DNA from 2 places in the Pseudomonas sp. m6p genome. Region 2 is predicted to be linked to the other one. Evidence: riboswitches for the same ligand, from Rfam matches in the RefSeq annotation. Region 2 holds a riboswitch; the other holds the start of a gene.
The links. Region 2 has a riboswitch for cobalamin ahead of ACYZUM_RS12945 (CbtB domain-containing protein). Riboswitches for the same ligand answer to the same signal wherever they lie in the genome.
Positions count from the first base shown of each region.

Region 1: another riboswitch for cobalamin. It lies ahead of cobO (cob(I)yrinic acid a,c-diamide adenosyltransferase); the one in region 2 lies ahead of ACYZUM_RS12945 (CbtB domain-containing protein).

Region 1 is NZ_CM147084.1:1,055,129-1,064,639, reverse strand. Features, by position in the region: gene ACYZUM_RS05020 (cobyric acid synthase) at 1-707, opposite strand, end outside; gene cobD (threonine-phosphate decarboxylase CobD) at 704-1,696, opposite strand; gene cbiB (adenosylcobinamide-phosphate synthase CbiB) at 1,689-2,597, opposite strand; gene bluB (5,6-dimethylbenzimidazole synthase) at 2,594-3,244, opposite strand; gene ACYZUM_RS05000 (cobyrinate a,c-diamide synthase) at 3,241-4,641, opposite strand; gene cobO (cob(I)yrinic acid a,c-diamide adenosyltransferase) at 4,638-5,249, opposite strand; cobalamin riboswitch at 5,331-5,561, opposite strand; gene ACYZUM_RS04990 (hypothetical protein) at 5,726-6,310, shown strand; gene ACYZUM_RS04985 (PQQ-dependent sugar dehydrogenase) at 6,377-7,690, shown strand; gene ACYZUM_RS04980 (C40 family peptidase) at 7,823-8,359, opposite strand; gene ACYZUM_RS04975 (C40 family peptidase) at 8,580-9,194, opposite strand; gene hda (DnaA regulatory inactivator Hda) at 9,420-9,511, opposite strand, start outside.
Region 2 is NZ_CM147084.1:2,819,286-2,828,796, forward strand. Features, by position in the region: gene cobW (cobalamin biosynthesis protein CobW) at 1-383, opposite strand, end outside; cobalamin riboswitch at 482-694, opposite strand; cobalamin riboswitch at 1,624-1,845, shown strand; gene ACYZUM_RS12945 (CbtB domain-containing protein) at 1,969-2,166, shown strand; gene ACYZUM_RS12950 (CbtA family protein) at 2,178-2,876, shown strand; gene ACYZUM_RS12955 (cobalamin biosynthesis protein) at 2,873-3,286, shown strand; gene cobM (precorrin-4 C(11)-methyltransferase) at 3,368-4,114, shown strand; gene nfuA (Fe-S biogenesis protein NfuA) at 4,317-4,901, opposite strand; gene ACYZUM_RS12970 (acyltransferase family protein) at 4,959-5,984, opposite strand; gene ACYZUM_RS12975 (fatty acid cis/trans isomerase) at 6,166-8,460, opposite strand; gene metH (methionine synthase) at 8,617-9,511, shown strand, end outside.

The DNA of each region.
Region 1 (9,511 bases), 1.8 Mb from region 2:
CCGTCCTCAGCCTCCAGATGCAGATCCATCACGTACGGCAGCACACCGATAACCGGTTTGCCGGTGCGCTGTTCCAGCCAGTCGAGGCCCGGTTGCAGCAAGGCGATGTCACCGCGAAAGCGGTTGATGATGAAGCCCTTGACCCGCGCCTGCTCGCTCGGCGACAGCAGCTCCAGCGTGCCGACCAGATGCGCAAACACCCCGCCGCGATTGATGTCGGCGATCAGCAGCACCGGGCAATCCACCGCTTCGGCGAAGCCCATGTTGGCGATGTCCCCGGCACGCAGGTTGATCTCGGCCGGCGAGCCGGCGCCTTCGACCATCACCAGCGGATACGCCGCGCTCAGCCGCTCGTGCGACGCGAGCACCGCTTGCATGGCGATGGCTTTGTAGTCGTGATACGCCACCGCATTCATGCTGGTGACCGCGCGGCCATGGATGATCACCTGCGCGCCGGTGTCGCTGTTGGGCTTGAGCAACACCGGGTTCATGTCGGTATGCGGTTCAAGATGCGCGGCTTGCGCCTGCACCGCTTGCGCCCGGCCGATCTCGCCGCCGTCGGCGGTCACCGCGCTGTTGAGCGCCATGTTCTGCGGTTTGAACGGCACCACCGCCACGCCCTGACGGGTGGCCCAGCGACACAGCGCCGTCACTAGCGTGCTTTTACCGGCGTCGGAGGTGGTGCCTTGCACCATCACGGTGGTCATTTCGATTCCTTGGCAAAGGCTTGCAGCGCCTGTTCGAGGCGCGCTTCTTCAGCGGCGTTGGCCGGCAGGCCAAAACGCAAACTGCTGTTGTGGGTGAAGATGCGCAGAAGGATCCCGCGTCGGGCCATGAACTCGTGTAGCGCTTGCGCGTGCTCGGTGACCAGCCACTGAAACAACGCACAACCACCGTGGGGTTTGAAACCATAGCGCTCCAGCAGCAGCGCCAGACGCTCACTGGCCTCATCGCTGCGAATACGTTGCCGAGTGTGCGCTTCGGTGTCCTGCAAACAGGCCTGACCGAGCACCCGCGTCGGCCCGCTCACCGCCCACGGCCCGACCTGTTCGGCGAGCAACCTGAGCAACTTGCGCTCGGCCAGCACAAACCCCAGACGCACCCCGGCCAGACCGAAAAACTTGCCGAACGAGCGCAAGACGATCAGGCCAACTTGATGGGTGTGCGAGGCCAGGCTCAGCTGCGGCGTGTTATCCATGAACGCTTCATCGACCACCAGCCAGCCGCCGCGCTGGGCCAGCCGCGCATGCCAGTCGAGCAGCCGCGCCGGTGTCAGGCTCAGGCCAGTGGGATTGTTCGGATTGACCACCACCAGCACGTCGAGGCTGTCGAGAAAGAATTCCACTTCCTGCTCCAGCACTTCGCGCACGATATAACCACTGCGACGCCAGGCTTCGGCGTGCTCGGCATAACACGGCGACAACACACCGACCTTGCCGGCGCGGCGCAAACGCGGCAGCAGCTGGATCGCCATTTGCGAACCGGCCACCGGCAGCACCTGCGAAGCACCGTAGTAATCACACGCGGCCTGCTCCAGCCCGTCGTCGGTTTCCGGCAAGCGTGCCCAGGCGCGCAACGGAATCTGCGGCACCGCAAACGGCCACGGCGCAAGCCCGCTGGACAGGTCGAGCCAGTTGGCCTCGGCAATCCCGTAATCGAGTGCAGCCTTGCGCAGCCGGCCACCGTGCTCAAGCATAGAATTCAGCCCCCACGCAGAGAATCAGCAGCCATAACCATACCCCGCGCTGGACCAATTGCCAGCCGCGATCAATCGAATCGGCATCCGCCGGCGCACCTTCGCCCAGTTGCGGACGCTCATGCAGCTCACCGTGATAAATCGCCGGTCCGCCCAGTTCGACGCCTAACGCACCGGCGCCAGCCGCCATTACCGGACCGGCGTTGGGGCTGTCCCATTGCGGGCCCTGGCTGCGCCAGCATTTCCAGGCGAGCCGGGTGTTGCCCAGCAGTGCGTAGGTCAGCGCCACCAGTCGGGCCGGAATGTAGTTGAGCACGTCGTCGATTTTTGCCGCGCACCAGCCGAAGCGCTCGAAGCGTTCGTTGCGATAGCCCCACATCGCGTCGAGCGTATTGCTCAGGCGATAGAGCACCACCCCCGGCGCACCGGCCACGACAAACCAGAACAGCGCGGCGAACACCGCGTCACTGCCGTTTTCCAGCACCGATTCAGTGGCGGCGCGGGCGACGGCGGTGCTGTCCAGTTCGCTGGTCTGACGGCTGACCAGATAACCGACGCGTTTGCGTGCTTCTTCCAGATCATCGGCGCGCAAGGCGGCAGCTACCGGCGCGACATGCTCACCGAGGCTGCGCATGCCGAGGGCGCAATACAGCGCCAGAATCTCGACGATCCAGCCGACGTACGGCGCCCAGGAAAACGCGGTCGCGAGCAAGGTCAGCGGCAGCACCGCGATCACCCACGCGGTGACCCCGTGACTGCGCCAGCCACGTCCGCCCGCATTGAAACGGCGCTCGACGCGCCCGGCAAAATTGCCGAACGCCACCAGCGGATGCCAGCGTTTCGGTTCACCCAGCAGCGCATCCAGCGCGACTGCGGCGACACTCAACAACGCCACACTCATTGACTCACTCCCCAATAATTTTCGTACAGCAACTCATTGAGCGGCCGCGCCTGCGCCCACCCTTCGAGTACCAGCATCGGCGCCGGATAGAATGCCTTGACCGGCCCCAGGCACAACACCGCCAATGGCTTGGCCCCGGCCGGCAGCTGCAGCAGATCGGCCAGCGCCTGCGGTTCGAACAGCGACACCCAGCCCATGCCCAGCCCCTCGGCACGGGACGCCAGCCACAGATTCTGAATCGCGCAGGACAGCGAGGCCATGTCCATTTCCGGCAGCGTACGACGGCCGAAAATGTGCTTTTCGCGATCATCCATCAGCGCCGCGACCAGCACTTCGGCGCAGTCGTTGATGCCTTCAACCTTGAGCTTCATGAACTCGTCACTGCGCTCGCCGAGGGCTTCGGCGGTACGCACGCGCTCTTCTTCGACGAGGTTCTGGATCTGCCCGCGCAGGGCGCGATCGCTGATGCGGATGAAGCGCCATGGCTGCATCAGACCGACGCTGGGCGCCTGATGCGCGGCTTCGAGCAGACGGCGCAGCAGCTCCGGCTCGACCGTGCCGCCGGTGAAGTGGCGCATGTCGCGGCGTTCGGCGATGGCTCGGTAGACGGCTGCGCGTTCGGCCTCGGAATAGGCGTTGTCGGTCATGGCCCCATCGCTGGCAAGCCAGCTCCCACAGGGGATCGCGTTTCTTCAGGCATGACACCGGCCACTGTGGGAGCTGGCTTGCCAGCGATGGCGGCCTTGAGATCTGGCGCAAACAATGCGGCAATCGCAGTCGGGTTCGACGGAAAGTAAAAATGCACGTACGACGCCGTCATCCGCCCCTCCCGATAAACCGCCTCCGCCCCGCGCCCGCCATTCGGGCTGATGCCCCGGGCAATCGGCGTCAGCTCGGTGCTGGTCAGGGAATGGTGATAGGTGTGCCCACGCAGCGAGCCCTCCGGCAAATCCACCGCTTGCAGTGCCAGTGCCGCCAGACGTTTTTGCATCACTGCCTCACCGCGCAGCAGCCCGACCAGTTCGGCGCGGGTGCCTTCGACATCGGTCAACGCGTCGAGCAGATAGAGCATGCCGCCGCACTCGGCAAGCAGTGGTTTGCCGGCGGCGTGGTGCGCGCGAATCGCATCCAGCATCGCGGTGTTTCGCGCCAGCGAGACATGGTGCAATTCCGGGTAACCACCGGGCAAATACAGACTGTCGGCGTCGGGCAATTGGGTATCGCGGATCGGCGAAAAGAAACTCAACTCGGCGCCCATCGCCCGCAGCAGATCGAGGCTGGCACCGTAGGTGAAGGCAAAGGCTTCGTCACGAGCGACGGCAATGCGCACGCCGTCGAGCAGCGGCTCAGCAGGGATCACTTCAGGCGCGGCGAACTCCACGGCCGGTGGCAGCGCTACCTCGCAACTGCTGGCCAACGCTTGGGCGGCCGCGTCGAGACGCAGGTCCAGATCATTCAGTTCGCTGGCTTGCACCAGACCGAGATGGCGGCTCGGCAACTCGATCCCGGTTTCCCGCGACAGCGCGCCGTACCAACGCAGACCTTCGGTGAGGCTGCCTTCGAGCAATTGCGCATGACGCAAAGTGCCGACGCGGTTGGCCAGCACCCCGGCAAACGGCAGGTCCGGCTGATAGCGCGCCAACCCCAGCGCCAGTGCACCAAAGGTCTGGGCCATGGCGGTGCCATCGATCACACCAAGCACCGGCACGCCGAAATGCCGCGCCAGATCAGCACTGGACGGCGTGCCGTCGAACAGGCCCATCACGCCTTCGATCAGGATCAGATCGGCTTCGGCGGCGGCTTCCCACAACAGGCGGCGGCTTTCCTGCTCGCCGACCATCCACATGTCCATTTGATACACCGGCGCACCGCTGGCGCGCTCGAGAATCATCGGGTCGAGGAAGTCCGGGCCGCACTTGAACACGCGCACCTTGCGCCCCTGATTGCGATGCAAGCGAGCGAGCGCGGCGGTGACGGTGGTCTTGCCCTGACCGGAGGCCGGGGCGGCAATCAGCACCGCCGGGCAGTGACGTGGTTGATTCAAAGTTCGACGCCTTTCTGCGCTTTGATGCCGGCCTGGAAGGCGTGCTTGAGCATACCCATTTCGGTGACGGTGTCGCCCATCTCGATCATTTCCGGTTTGGCCGCGCGGCCGGTGACGATCACGTGCTGCATCGGCGGACGCGCCTGCAGGTCGCTGAGCACTCGATCCAGATCGAGGTAGCCGTGTTTCAGGGCAATGTTCAGTTCATCCAGCACCACCAGGCCGATCGACGGATCGCGCAGCAGCTCGCGGGACACTGCCCACGCAGCTTCGGCGGCGGCGATGTCACGCTGGCGGTCCTGGGTTTCCCAGGTGAAACCCTCGCCCATTACGTGAAAACGCACTTGCTCGGGGAAGCGGCGGAAAAACAGTTCTTCGCCAGTGCTGTTGCGGCCCTTGATGAACTGCACCACACCGCACTGCATGCCGTGGCCCATGGCACGGGCAAGCATGCCGAACGCCGAGCTGCTTTTGCCTTTGCCATTGCCGGTCAACACCAGCACCAGGCCGCACTCGTCGGGCGAATTGGCGATGCGTTCGTCGATCACGGCTTTTTTGCGCTGCATACGCGCCAGATGGCGTTCGTCGCGCTCGGGGGAATCGGTCATGGGGGAGCTCTCCGTTGAGGCTGGATAACGGCGGGCAGGCACAAGAACAGACGGCAAAAAGCCTGGCATCGCCCACCGTGATGCCGCTGGATGGATCAGGCCGGTCTCCGGGCTCATGAGCGGCGAATCGCCTGACTGCGCGCCTTCCCGCGTCGGTCGACACAGTGGCTCAATGCGCAGTTTTCACTCATTTACCGTTGCGGGGGCAGCGCCGGGATCGTGATCGTCTTTCACCTGAAGACAACCCTCACCGGCTTCCCTGTTTCACTCTGTCGACACGCGTCACAGAGCACCTGAAACAAGCCGCGAAGGTTAGAGGGTTGGGGATGGAGCGTCAATTAAAGAGGGGGCCGTCGGGCGAATAACTGCCGCCGATCAATTATCTGACGCCAATCTTGTGCCACACTGAGACAAGTGATATCAAAGAGCCATGCTTTTGATTGAAAAAGCACACCACAACAATAAGGATGATGACGATGCAAGGCATGATCATCAGCAACCCGCGCCTGGAATTCCTGCGCCCGGTGCTTGAACGCTGGTTTGACTGTATTGACCGTTACAACGCGGTACGCGGTGACAACGACACACCCTACTGGCATGACGAGAAAGCCAATCTCGGCTTGCTCTCCGCTGCGGCATGGATGGCCGAGTTGGTTACCCTCTGCGATACCACCACCCGCAAGCAGAACGAGGACGGCGAGCGCAATGCCCGCGCCGACCTGTTCATCGCCGGGGCCGAAGACCGCGCCTACCTTCAGGCCACCCAGCGCTGGCCGCGGGTCAACAACCTCAACCTGACTCAGGCCCTGCTGGACATCACCAGCGATGCCAAACGCATCAGCTTCGCCAGTGACCTCAAACTCGGCTGTCTGTTCGTCGCCCCGCAGAAGGCCCAGCACAGTGCCAGCCCCGAAGAACTGCAGGACATGGTCGACGACCTGCAAAAGGAACACTGCTGCGCCGTGGCCTGGTATTTCCCCTACGCCTACCGCAAGTTGCGCAGCGAAGCGGGCAACTATCATCCGGGCATCGCCGTGCTGTTCAAAGAGGCCCGCGGTTGAGCGGTTGAACCATCGGGTGCGCAAGCTCCTCTATGATTAAGCATGCATTCATAGGGAAGATCAGCAATGCGCAAAACCCGACTCGCTCTCGTCATCGCTCTCGCCGGAGGGCTCGCCGCCTGCGGTGAATCCTCCAGCCTGCAGGTTTCCGACGGCACCGGTCCGTCACCGAAACTGCCTGAACCGAACAAAACCCTGATCCCGACGGTGAACATCGCCCCAGCGGTCGGCTGGCCTGCAGGTGGCAAACCGACCGCCGCAGCCGGTACGCAAGTGGCTGCATTTGCCGAAGGCCTCGATCACCCACGCTGGCTCTACGTGCTGCCCAACGGTGACGTATTGGTGGCGGAAACCAACGCGCCGCCCAAGCCGGATGACAGCAGTGGTATTCGCGGCTGGGTGATGAAGAAAGTCATGGGCAAAGCCGGTGCCGGCGTGCCAAGCCCGAACCGCATCACCTTGTTGCGCGACGCCGATCACGACGGCGTGGCCGAGACCCGCACGGTGTTTCTTCAAAATCTCAATTCGCCGTTTGGCATGACCCTGGTCGGTAACGATTTGTACGTCGCTGACACCGATCGCCTGCTGCGCTTTCACTACGAATTCGGCGCGACCGAGATCAAGACCCAGCCGATCAAAGTCACCGATCTGCCTGGCGGTACGCTGAACCATCACTGGACCAAGAACGTCATCGCCAGCAAGGACGGCAGCAAGCTGTATGTCACCGTCGGCTCGAACAGCAACGTCGGCGAGAATGGTCTGGATAAAGAGGAAGGTCGCGCCGCGATCTGGGAAGTGGATCGCGCCACCGGCAATCACCGGATCTTCGCCTCGGGCATTCGTAACCCCAACGGTCTGGCGTGGGAACCCACCACAGGCGCGCTGTGGACAGCAGTCAACGAACGTGACGAAATCGGCAGCGACCTGGTGCCGGACTACATCACCTCGGTCAAGGACGGTGGCTTCTATGGCTGGCCTTTCAGCTATTACGGCCAGCACGTGGATGTGCGGGTGAAGCCGCAGAATCTGGATCTGGTGGCCAAGGCCATCGCTCCGGACTACGCCGTCGGCCCGCACACTGCCTCGCTGGGCCTGACCTTCGCCGAAGGCAACAGCCTGCCGGCGCAGTTCAAGGAAGGCGCGTTCATCGGTCAACACGGCTCGTGGAACCGCAAACCGCACAGTGGCTATAAGGTGATTTTCGTACCATTCGCCGCCGGCAAGCCGAACGGAGCACCGGTGGATGTGCTGACCGGTTTCCTCGACAAGGACGAGAACGCTTTGGGCCGCCCGGTAGGCGTGGCAATCGACCAGCAAGGTGGTTTGCTGGTGGCGGATGATGTGGGGAACAAGGTTTGGCGGGTTTCGTCCGCCAAGTAACTTTTGCCTGACCTGAAACAACTGTGGGAGCGAGCCTGCTCGCGAATGCGTAGTGTCAGCCTCCATTGGGTTGACTGATACACCGCTTTCGCGAGCAGGCTCGCTCCCACATTGGAATGGCTGCTATTTTTACTACGGGTTATGCGCCAGATGCTCCGGCTGCAACACCCGCTTGGCACTCAGATACGCCTTCTGCCAATACGCCTTCGACAGGCTGTCCAGCTTCACTGTGCCGCCGGTTGCTGGCGCATGCACGAAGCGACCTTCCCCCACGTAGATCCCCGCATGGCTGACCTGAGAGCCGCCGTTGGTGGCGAAGAAGATCAGGTCGCCGGTCTGCAACCCTTCCTTGCCCACATTCGGCGCCTGCATCACGATCATCTCGCGGGTGGAGCGCGGCAGGGAGATGCCGGCGGCATCGCGGTAGACGAAACCTATCAGACCGCTGCAATCAAACCCGGAGTCTGGCGTGTTGCCGCCCCAGCGATAGGGCGTGCCAACCAGGCCCAGCGCGCGAAACAGCACGTCTTCAGCAGCGGGCGAAAAAGCTTGGGAGGGCCCGAACACCACCGGAGCGCGTACCACGGGCGCAGGCGGCGGGGTGCGGCTGGCGCAGGCGCTGAGCAGCGCTGCGAAGAAAATCAATGTGAGGCGGGCCGACATCGTCATAAGCAGAACATCCTGATCTGGCTGCGGCTTTCTCTGCCGAATGGACAGAAACAAAACCGCCTGCGGAGCACGCAGGCGGTTTGCCATCAATATAGATACAGGATTCTAGCGGCTACGCGGCAAACTTCAAGTAAGACTTTAACTTCACCTTGTAAAGTCTAGGTCTACTCCCTTGCCGGGCACCGTTCTTGTCGCCACGGACGTGGCGACAACGGGGGAATTACTTGCGAGCGGTGACCACGGTCGGAGCCATCGCGAGCGCGCGTTTGGCTTCGATGAAGGTCTTGCTCCAGTAGCTGTCACCCAGGCTGTCGATGCGAACACCGCCGCTGCGACGACTGCTGGAGTGGATGAACTGATTGTCACCCAGGTAGATCCCGGCGTGGCTTACACGACCGCGACGACCGTTGGTGGCGAAGAACAGCAGATCGCCCGGCTCAAGGTTGCCGCGCGAGACCAGAGGCGCATCCACGTTGATCATTTCACGGGTGGAGCGCGGCAGATTCATGCCGGCCTCTTCGCGGAACAGGTAACCGATGAAACCGCTGCAGTCGAAACCGGCTTCAGAGGTGCCGCCGAAACGGTAACGGGTACCGATCAGGGACATGCCGCGTTCAAGGATACTGTCGGCCAGAACCGGGAGCTCGTACGGCTTCTTGTTGAAGTCCGAGAGTTCTTTTTCGGTGTCCAGCTCTTCCTGGTAAGTAACGGAAGACTGGGCAGTGGCAGAATTTTTAACCTGCTGAGGCTGCTCTTGAACTGGAGAATGAGCAGCGCAACCGAACAACAGGGTGACGAGTGCGAGAGGCACGAGGGGTGCGAAGCGATTTAGCATGGGCACGACCGTGGCTGAAGTTGTAAAGAAGCCGAGACTATGCCCGCTATCGGCCTCATTTGCAAATTCAATCGATCTTTTTGTGACTTCCCGGTTTCTCGTTTACATCTAAGCGCTTAAGCCCATTTGACTCGATACGCGGTCTGCATACGTTGCGGAAACGCGGATTTTCTGGCGCCTGAAATATGTCGAAACGTGCTGAAAGCCTCGTATTTCAAGGGCTGACTACCAACCGAGGGTCTCTTTCAGGAACGGAATTGTCAGCTTGCGTTGCGCCTGCAACGAGGCCTGATCCAGCTGTTCGAGCAGGTCGAACA
Region 2 (9,511 bases):
CAGGCGTTGCGGATTTCCGGCCACTGGAAGGCTTGCACCAATGGTTTTGGCAGAGCCAGACCGGACGTCTCGATCAGAATGTGATCGAGATCGCCGCGACGGGCGACCAGTTCGCGCATCACCGGGAAGAACTCTTCCTGCACTGTGCAGCACAGGCAGCCGTTGGCCAGTTCGTAGACGCGGCCGGTGGCTTCTTCTTCGGTGCAGCCGATGGTGCATTGTTTGAGGATCTCACCGTCGATTCCCAGCTCGCCGAACTCGTTGACGATCACCGCGATACGGCGGCCCTGAGCGTTGTCGAGCATATGGCGCAGCAAGGTGGTTTTGCCCGAGCCGAGGAAACCGGTGACGATGGTGACGGGGAGTTTGGCCAGTGTTTTCATCGGATGCCCTTTGGCAAGGTGGCGGGCATACGGGACGAGATCCGCTGCGAGCGTGCGCGCGGAAGAATTCGCCACCGGATCACCCCGCCCGGTTGTAGTGAGAAATCTGTCACGAGGCAGGTCTCCTGGCTGACGGTGTTCAGGCCTTGGGCCTGGCATTCGCTGCGCCTTCCCGCGGGCTCAGTGGATTGAGCTGGCAGTGGCGTGGCAACGAACTTCACCGTTCACAGTTGCGGGGGCAGCCGCGGCTTTGACCGCGTTCCCTTCTTAGCTTCAGCGTGGGCCGAAGAACCTCGAAGGTGCAAGGCTACGCATGGGTTGAGGATGGGTCAATGTTTGGATTGGGGGCATATCCGTTGCTGCGGGGGTTGCTGATTACGGTTTCGCCGTTGCGGCGGGTCACTTTTGCCAGACCTCGGGTTACGGGATCTGGTTTTTTTTGGATTGGGGGCATATCTGTTTCTGCGGGTGTCGCCGCTGGCGGTTTCGCTCTTACAGCGAGTCACCTTTTCCAGACGCCGAAAAGGTAACCCAAAAGGCTTTGCCCCGGCGTACGGCACTTCGCTGAGGCTCAGTGTTCCCTCCCTACGGTGTCCATCCGGGGGCATCGCCTACGGTTTGCTTCGCTGCACCTCCTCTCGATGTATGCGGCTTCGCCGCATGGCGCTGCGCGCCTACCCCCGGATGGACACCTTCGCTCGGCCTGCCGAAGGGGCTGAAGATCAAAAGCCAAAGCCAAAGCCAAAGCCAAAGCCAGATCAAAAGATCACAGCCTTCGGCAGTTCCTACAGGGATTGGGTGTATTCAGTTAGGAATTTGGTCGGCTGTCAGGCCGCCATCGCTGGCAAGCCAGCTCCCACAATTTAATTCGTGCACACCCCATGCGGCGAAGCCGCCCCACTCAACACGATGAGCGTTAGCTCGAGTAAAGCTTTTGATCTCAAGGCCCGTCGGCAGGCTGAGTGGAGGGATTTATCCGGGGTGGGAGCGCAGCGACCGTTTGGCGCAGCCAAACACAGCGAGAGGAGGTGCAGCGAAGCAAACCGTAGGCGCTGCCCCCGGATGAATCCCGCAGCGAAGGAACCCGAGCCCAAGCGAGGGCCGAACGTCAGGGTAAAGCCCTTTGGTTACTTTGGGGCTTTTGCCAAAGTGACCCGCCGTAAGGGCGGAACCCTAAGCGGCCGTTACCGCAGCAACGGATCCACCCCCAAAATTGACTAAATTCCCCAACCCATGCTCTCCTACACAACTTGTTACGGGTGCCCTTCACAGGGTGAAACGGGAAACCGGTGAATCATGTGCTTTACTCAAAGCCATGTCAGTCCGGTGCTGCCCCCGCAACGGTAAGCGAGCGAAGCGTCGAATCCACTGTGCCATTGCGGCATGGGAAGGTGATGCTTGCAGGTCGGCCTGATGCCAACCCCTCGTGAGCCCGGAGACCGGCCCGCAACACACAGCGCGCATTTTGCGTCGCTGAACATAACAAACCCGCGGTGGGCGGGCGCTGTTCGAACCTCTGCGTGCCCGACTCGCAGGGGTTTCCATGCGCTCTATATCACCCGCTGACACTCCAGAGGGAAGCGCCATGTCGATCATCAGCAGCACCGGCAGCAACACCGACAAAATCTCCAGCACCGCCACCTTGAGCCAACGCCTGACCGCCGCGATCTTGGCGTCGATCCTGGGTGCAGGCCTCGTTTATTTCGCCGGTTTCTCGCACATCGAAGCGGTGCACAACGCCGCTCACGATACCCGCCACAGCGCCGCGTTCCCGTGCCACTGAGACCTGCCGACATGATCAAGCGTATCGCGCAAACCGCAGGCTTCACCGGCCTGCTGGCCGCCCTGCTGCTGACGTTGCTGCAAAGCTTCTGGGTTTCGCCACTGATTCTGCAGGCCGAAACCTTCGAGAAGTCCGAGCCGGTGGCCGTTCACGAACACGCCGCCGGTACAGCCGCACACACTCACGACGCTGAAGCCTGGGAGCCGGAAGACGGCTGGCAACGCGTGGTCTCGACCACCGGCGGCAATCTGGTAGTGGCGGTCGGTTTCGCGCTGATGCTCGCCGGCCTGTACACCCTGCGTGCACCGACCAAAACTTCGCAGGGCCTACTCTGGGGCCTGGCCGGTTACGCGACCTTCGTCCTCGCGCCGACCCTCGGCCTGCCGCCTGAACTGCCGGGCACCGCTGCCGCCGATCTGGCGTCGCGGCAAACGTGGTGGATCGGCACCGCCGCTTCCACCGCAGTCGGCCTGGCGCTGATCGTGTTCAGCCGCCACTGGCTGATGAAGCTGCTGGGCGTGGCGATCCTCGCCGTGCCGCACGTGATCGGCGCGCCGCAACCGGAAGTGCATTCGATGCTCGCCCCGGAGGCGCTGGAAACTCAGTTCAAAATCGCTTCGCAGTTGACCAACGTGGCGTTCTGGCTGGCCTTGGGCCTGATCAGCGCCTGGTTGTTCCGCCGCAAAAGCGATGGTCAGTACCACGCATGACCGATGACCGCGCAGCGCCGACCTTCGTGGTTGGCCTGGGCTGCCAGCGCGGCTGCCCGGCCAGCACGCTGCGCGCGTTACTCGATCAGGCATTGCAGGCGCATCGCATAGAACTCGAGGCGGTCAAGGCCCTGGCCAGCATCGACCTTAAACGTGATGAACCCGGTTTGCAGGAACTGGCCAGCCAACTGGCGCTGCCGCTGTTGTATTTCAGCAGCGAAGAATTGGCCATTTACCAGCAGCGACTGAGCCATCACTCGCAGATCGCCTATGAGCGCACCGGTTGCTACGGTGTGGCGGAAAGTGCCGCCCTGGCCCTGGCCGAGCAGTTGATTCAGGCACCGGCAAAGCTGCTGATTTCCCGGCAGAAATACGCTCAGGCGACACTGGCATTGGCCGGCGCTGCGTAAATTCCCGATAATCCCCCTGTTTGATCATGAGCAATCTTCATCTGAAGCGTTGCCCTGCCCCGTTTTTCACAGGATTTCTTCATGACCGTCTACTTCATCGGCGCCGGCCCCGGCGACCCGGAATTGATCACCGTCAAAGGCCAGCGGCTGATCCGCAGCTGCCCGGTGATCATCTACGCAGGCTCGCTGGTGCCGGCCGCCGTGCTCAAGGGACATCAGGCGGAAACGGTGGTCAACAGCGCCGAATTGCATCTGGAGCAGATCATTGAATTGATCACAACCGCCCACGGCAAGGGCCAGGACGTGGCGCGGGTGCACTCGGGTGATCCGAGCCTGTACGGCGCGATTGGCGAGCAGATTCGTTATCTGCGCGAGTTGAATATTCCGTTCGAAATCATCCCCGGCGTCACCGCCACCGCCGCCTGTGCAGCCTTGCTCGGCGCCGAGCTGACGCTGCCGGATGTGTCACAGAGCGTGATTCTGACCCGCTACGCGGACAAGACCGCGATGCCGGTGGGTGAGGAGTTGAGCAGTCTGGCGCAGCATGGCGCGACCATGGCGATTCACCTGGGGGTCAACCATCTGCAGAAAATCATCACTGAATTGCTGCCGCATTACGGCGCGGATTGCCCGATTGCGGTGATTCACCGGGCAACATGGCCGGATCAGGATTGGGTGGTGGGGACGCTGGAGGACATTGCGGCGAAGGTTGAGGCCAAGGGGTTTCGGCGTACGGCGTTGATTCTGGTGGGTCGGGTGCTGGGCAGTGAGGTGTTTAGCGAGTCGTCGCTGTATCGCGCGGGGCATGCGCACCTCTACAGACCCTGAATCATATGGGATTGGGTGCCAACCTGTGGCGAGGGGATTTATCCCCGATGAACTGCGCTTGCAGTTCCTTTTCTGGGGCTGCTTCGCAACCCATCGGGGATAAATCCCCTCGCCACACAATAAACAGGCACTCATTAATCAAGTGCATAAAAAAACGGCGCTCACGGGGCGCCGTTTTTCATGTTCGCAGTGAACACCTTACTCAGTAGTAGGCGTTTTCTTTCTGCGTGTGGTCGGTCACGTCGCGCACACCTTTGAGCTCTGGAATACGCTCAAGCAAGGTGCGCTCGATACCTTCCTTCAGGGTCACGTCGGCCTGGCCGCAGCCCTGGCAGCCGCCGCCGAACTGCAGCACGGCAATGCCGTCCTCGACCACATCGATCAGGCTGACCTGACCGCCGTGGCTGGCCAGCCCCGGGTTGATTTCGGTTTGCAGGTAGTAGTTGATGCGCTCGTTGACCGGGCTGTCGGCGTTGACCATCGGGACTTTGGCGTTTGGCGCCTTGATGGTCAGCTGGCCGCCCATGCGGTCGGTGGCGTAGTCGACGACGGCATCGTCGAGAAACGCTTCACTGAACGAATCGATATAAGCAGTGAAGCTTTTCAGCCCCAGCGCGGTATCTTCAGGTTTTTCTTCGCCCGGCTTGCAGTAGGCAATGCAGGTTTCGGCGTACTGGGTACCAGGCTGGGTGATGAAGACGCGGATGCCGATACCCGGGGTGTTCTGCTTGGAGAGCAGATCGGCCAGGTAATCGTGGGCGGCGTCGGTAATGGTAATAGCGGTCATGGAAACTCCTCGCAGGCTTGGGCGCAGTTTACGCCAATCATTGCGCCGGACAAAGTCCTAGTATTTTTGTCGGGAAAGATTCTCGCCCGGTACGCGTAGCGGTTCGCCATCGATCCGTGCTTTAAGCCACCGATAGCTGCGTTTTTCCACCCATTCGTAGCTCAACCATGACCCCACAGCGATGGCCACCGCGCAGACGATGAACATCAGATACGGGTTGACCCCGTAACGCCGCGCGATAAAACCGCCAACCGACAGCACCAGCACGTGCATCAGATACACCGAATAGGAACAGTCACCGAGCCATTTCATCACGCGGTTGCGCTCGACGTAGCGCTCCAGTGCCATGCACGCCATCACCAGCACCGCGCTCGGCACGCCCCAGTTCAACAGCCTTGGCGCCGGCGCCAGGTGATAGATCGCCGACAACGCGGCGCCCATCGCCAACAGTGGCAGCCACAGACCCGCACCGATCCAGCCCCGGCGATAGAGCACGCCAATGCCGATCCCCAGCAAAAATTCGTAGACGATGTCCGAACGGTAAAACTCGTTGATCCAGCCAAACGCCTGACAAACCGAAAACAGCAACGCGCCAACCACCAGCAAGCGCACCTGCCAGCGGAACGCCAGCGCGCATGCAAACAACACATAGAAGAGCATTTCGTAATTGAGCGTCCAGCCGACGTTCAGCGTCGGATAAATTCCGTAGCCGCCAGGATTTTGCGCAGGAATGAATAGCAGCGACGCGAGGAAATGCGCCCAGTCCACCGTCTGATCCGGCAACATTGGCCGGGCGAACAGCACCAGCAACGCCATCAACAGCGTGTACAGCCAGTACGCCGGGACAATGCGAAACAGCCGGTACAGCAGAAAGCGCGCGGGCGGCAGTGCTTTGCTTTCGGTGGAGAGGAAAATCACCAGACCACTGATGACGAAGAAAACATCGACGCCGACTGCGCCTTTGTCGATGAAGAACTGCCCGACCGGGCCGCGCGCCTTGAAGTCGAAGAAAATCTGCATGAAGTGATGGCAGACCACGGTCCACGCGGCAAGCGCGCGCAGGGCCTGCACTGAAATCAACATGATCGGCTCCCGTGCACAATTCCTGAATCACCTCCGGCCCCCTGTAGGAGCTGCGGCACGCTGCGATCTTTTGATCTTTGTTGTTAAAGAATCAAAAGATCGCAGCCTCGTTGCACTCGGCAGCTCCTACAGGGGCTTTGCGGTGTTGCTTGGAGTTGGGACAGCAGGTCGATCTCAACGATCAAAGATTCTCGTAGCGGTTCATGTCCAGCACGCCCTCTTCCACCGGTTCGGTTTCGTGGATGTACTGACTCAGGTCGTGAAAATAGAACCAGAATTGCGGATGACTGCGGCGAATCCCCCAGCGTTCGACGATTTTCTCGAAACGATCGGCATCCTTGGCGTTTTCCATGGCATCGACAAACTCCGGGACTTGCGCGGCCGGAATATTGAACATGAAGTTCGGGTAACTGCTGAGCACACCTGGATAAATGGTCAAGGTGTCGAGCCCTGGCTGATAGCGCAGGGATTCGCCCAACAGAAACGCCACGTTGCTGTGCGCACGGTTGCGCAGCAAGCTGTAGACCTCGCGTTTGCCGCTGCGGGTTTCGATGCGCAGCAGGGTGGCCTCCGGCAATTGGTCGATGACCTTCAGACCGGCGGCCGGTCGTGACGTCAGGCGGCTCAGCGCCTGTTCGGCGTTCTGCAACGCCGGATCAATGTTCGGCCGCGAGCAGTAGGCGCCGTCACAGCGGTTGATCGGATCCGGCCGCGCATTGAGGTCGCCGTAGCGTGCCAGCAGTTGCATGGCGAAGTCGTACTTCGGATCCTTCGGATCGAGTTTCAACCCGGTCGGCTTGTCATCATCGATGGCCTCGTAGTCGAGCCACATCTTGAACTGACCGCTGCTCTGATACCAATCGTCGAGGTAGTCCTCACGGGAATCGGCCGGCATCAGACGCAGGAAGTTCTGTTCGGCGCCGTTGCGAATCAGGTCGAAATACAGACGGGTCTGCGCCTGATGGGAGACGTTGCCGAACACATCGAAGTTGACTGCCAACTGGTAATAGGTGCGTTCCAGCAGCGGATAGTCGAACAGCCACATCGTTTGCGGCACTTCGCCGATCAGGCCTTTGGTTACCGAAGCGCTGTCGAAGTGGCGGAAAATGCTCAGCAGCGCGTTGTCGTTGCCGGCCCACAGGGTCGACCAGCTCGGCGCCGGCTGGTCAGCGTAGCTGTCGCGGCGCAGGGCTTCGTATTCGTTGCGCTTGTTGCGGTAGTTGTGCCACAGGCTCAGGACACTGCCGACGTCGTCGTTCTGCCCCGGCATTGCCAGCAACGGCGTGGCCTGGCCGCGATAGTTGGGGTCGGTGATGTACAGATCGTGTTCCGGGGCCTGGAACAGCGCCCAGAAGTTATCGCGGATCACATCCGTCGCAATCTGCCCACGGCACACCGGCCCGCGAATGAAGGTGCGGACGAAGTATTCGGCATTGTCGAGCATGAACTGGTACCGCGCCTGCGCCGGAATCGCTTCGAACGTGGCGAACGGGTTGGCCCGGCTCTGCGGCCCGTACCCCGGTAGCGCGTTGACTTGCCAGTTGCCGCTGTAGAACAGGCTCTTGACCCGCGCCATCTTCGCCGCGCTCAGCGGATAAGTGATGTGGGTCTTGTGCACGATCACTCCTTGCACTGGCCACAAGCGGTAATACACCTGAGTGCCCGGATCGTCATTCGGGCGCCGGGTGGCGATCAGGTCGATCGGCTGCCCTGTCGGCGTGCGCGAACGCACCCACTGGAAGTAGTGGCCCGGCTCGCCGTCCTTGAAATAGATATGGGCGAGGAACCAGTGTTCGAACAACCAGCGCCCGACCAGACTCTGCCGCGCGCCCGGGGTGTTGAGCAGGTTTTCCCACTGCACGATTTGCAGCGCTTCCTTGGCGCTCGGCGCCAGCCCCTGCTCGTCGATCGGCGCACCGGACGCCAGCCAGCGTTGCAGGGTCTGGTATTGCTGATCGGTCAGCCCGGTCACCGCCAGCGGCATGCCTTCTTTGGGGTGGGCGCCGGCATAGCCGTCAAACTCGGCGGGCATCGCGCACATGTTTTCCCGTTGCAGGCCGAGGACGATGTCTTCCGGCAGCTTGGCATTCGGGGTCAGCGGGGTTTTGTGGCCCAGTTCCAGCATCCGCGCCATCAACGCCGCCTGGCTGCCCTGGGCATCGAGTACCGAATAAAAGCCCTTCTGCTGCCAGGCACGTTTGCCGAAGGCGTCGTAGAACAGCCGCGTGGTCGGCGCCGCCTGAGTGCGTTCGCCGTCGTAGACCGGCATCTTGCTTGCGCCCCGCCCTGCGCCTTCGCCGCTGCCCAGATTGAGCTGGCACGCCGAGTCGTAGCAGGCGTGGCAGGCCACACACTTCTCGGTGAAGATCGGCTGGATGTCACGCGTATATGAAATAGAAGGTGAGATCGCGGGTTCCTGCGCAATGGCGCCCCAGCTTAAGAACAGCAAGAAAATGCTGATGACGCGGTACGACATGCCCATGATCCCGATCGTGAAAAAAACGCCCGCGATTCTACAGTATGACGCTCGTACCAACATGAACGATATTCATGCAAAAGCAGCACGTGCTCCAAAAGCGCACAGGTTTGTTATGATCCCGGCCCTTCGTCATGGTCTTTTCGAGTAGTCCCAATGTCCGATCGCAGCGTCCGCCTTCAAGCTCTCAAGCAAGCCCTCAAAGAGCGCATCCTGATTCTCGACGGCGGCATGGGCACGATGATCCAGAGCTACAAGCTCGAAGAGCAGGATTATCGCGGCAAACGCTTCGCCGACTGGCCGAGCGACGTCAAGGGCAACAACGACCTGTTGGTGATTACCCGTCCGGACGTGATCGGCGGCATCGAAAAGGCCTATCTGGATGCCGGCGCCGACATTCTGGAAACCAACACCTTCAACGCCACGCGCATTTCCATGGCTGACTACGGCATGGAAGAACTGGCGTACGAATTAAACGTAGAAGGCGCGCGCCTGGCGCGCAAGGTGGCCGACGCCAAGACCGCCGAGAACCCGGACAAGCCGCGTTTCGTCGCCGGCGTGCTCGGCCCGACCAGCCGCACCTGCTCGCTGTCGCCTGACGTGAACAATCCCGGCTACCGTAACGTCACCTTCGATGAATTGGTGGAAAACTACACCGAAGCTACCAAAGGCCTGATCGAGGGCGGCGTCGACCTGATCCTGATCGAAACCATCTTCGACACGCTCAACGCCAAAGCCGCGATCTTCGCCGTGCAAGGCGTGTTCGAAGAACTGCACATCGAACTGCCGATCATGATTTCCGGGACCATCACCGACGCGTCCGGCCGCACCCTGTCGGGCCAGACCACCGAAGCGTTCTGGAACTCGGTGGCCCACGCCAAGCCGATCTCGATCGGCCTCAACTGCGCCCTCGGCGCCCGTGAGCTGCGTCCGTACCTGGAAGAGCTGTCGAACAAGGCCAGCACCCACGTGTCGGCGCACCCGAACGCCGGTTTGCCGAACGAATTCGGCGAGTACGACGAATTGCCGGTGGACACCGCCAAGGTCATCG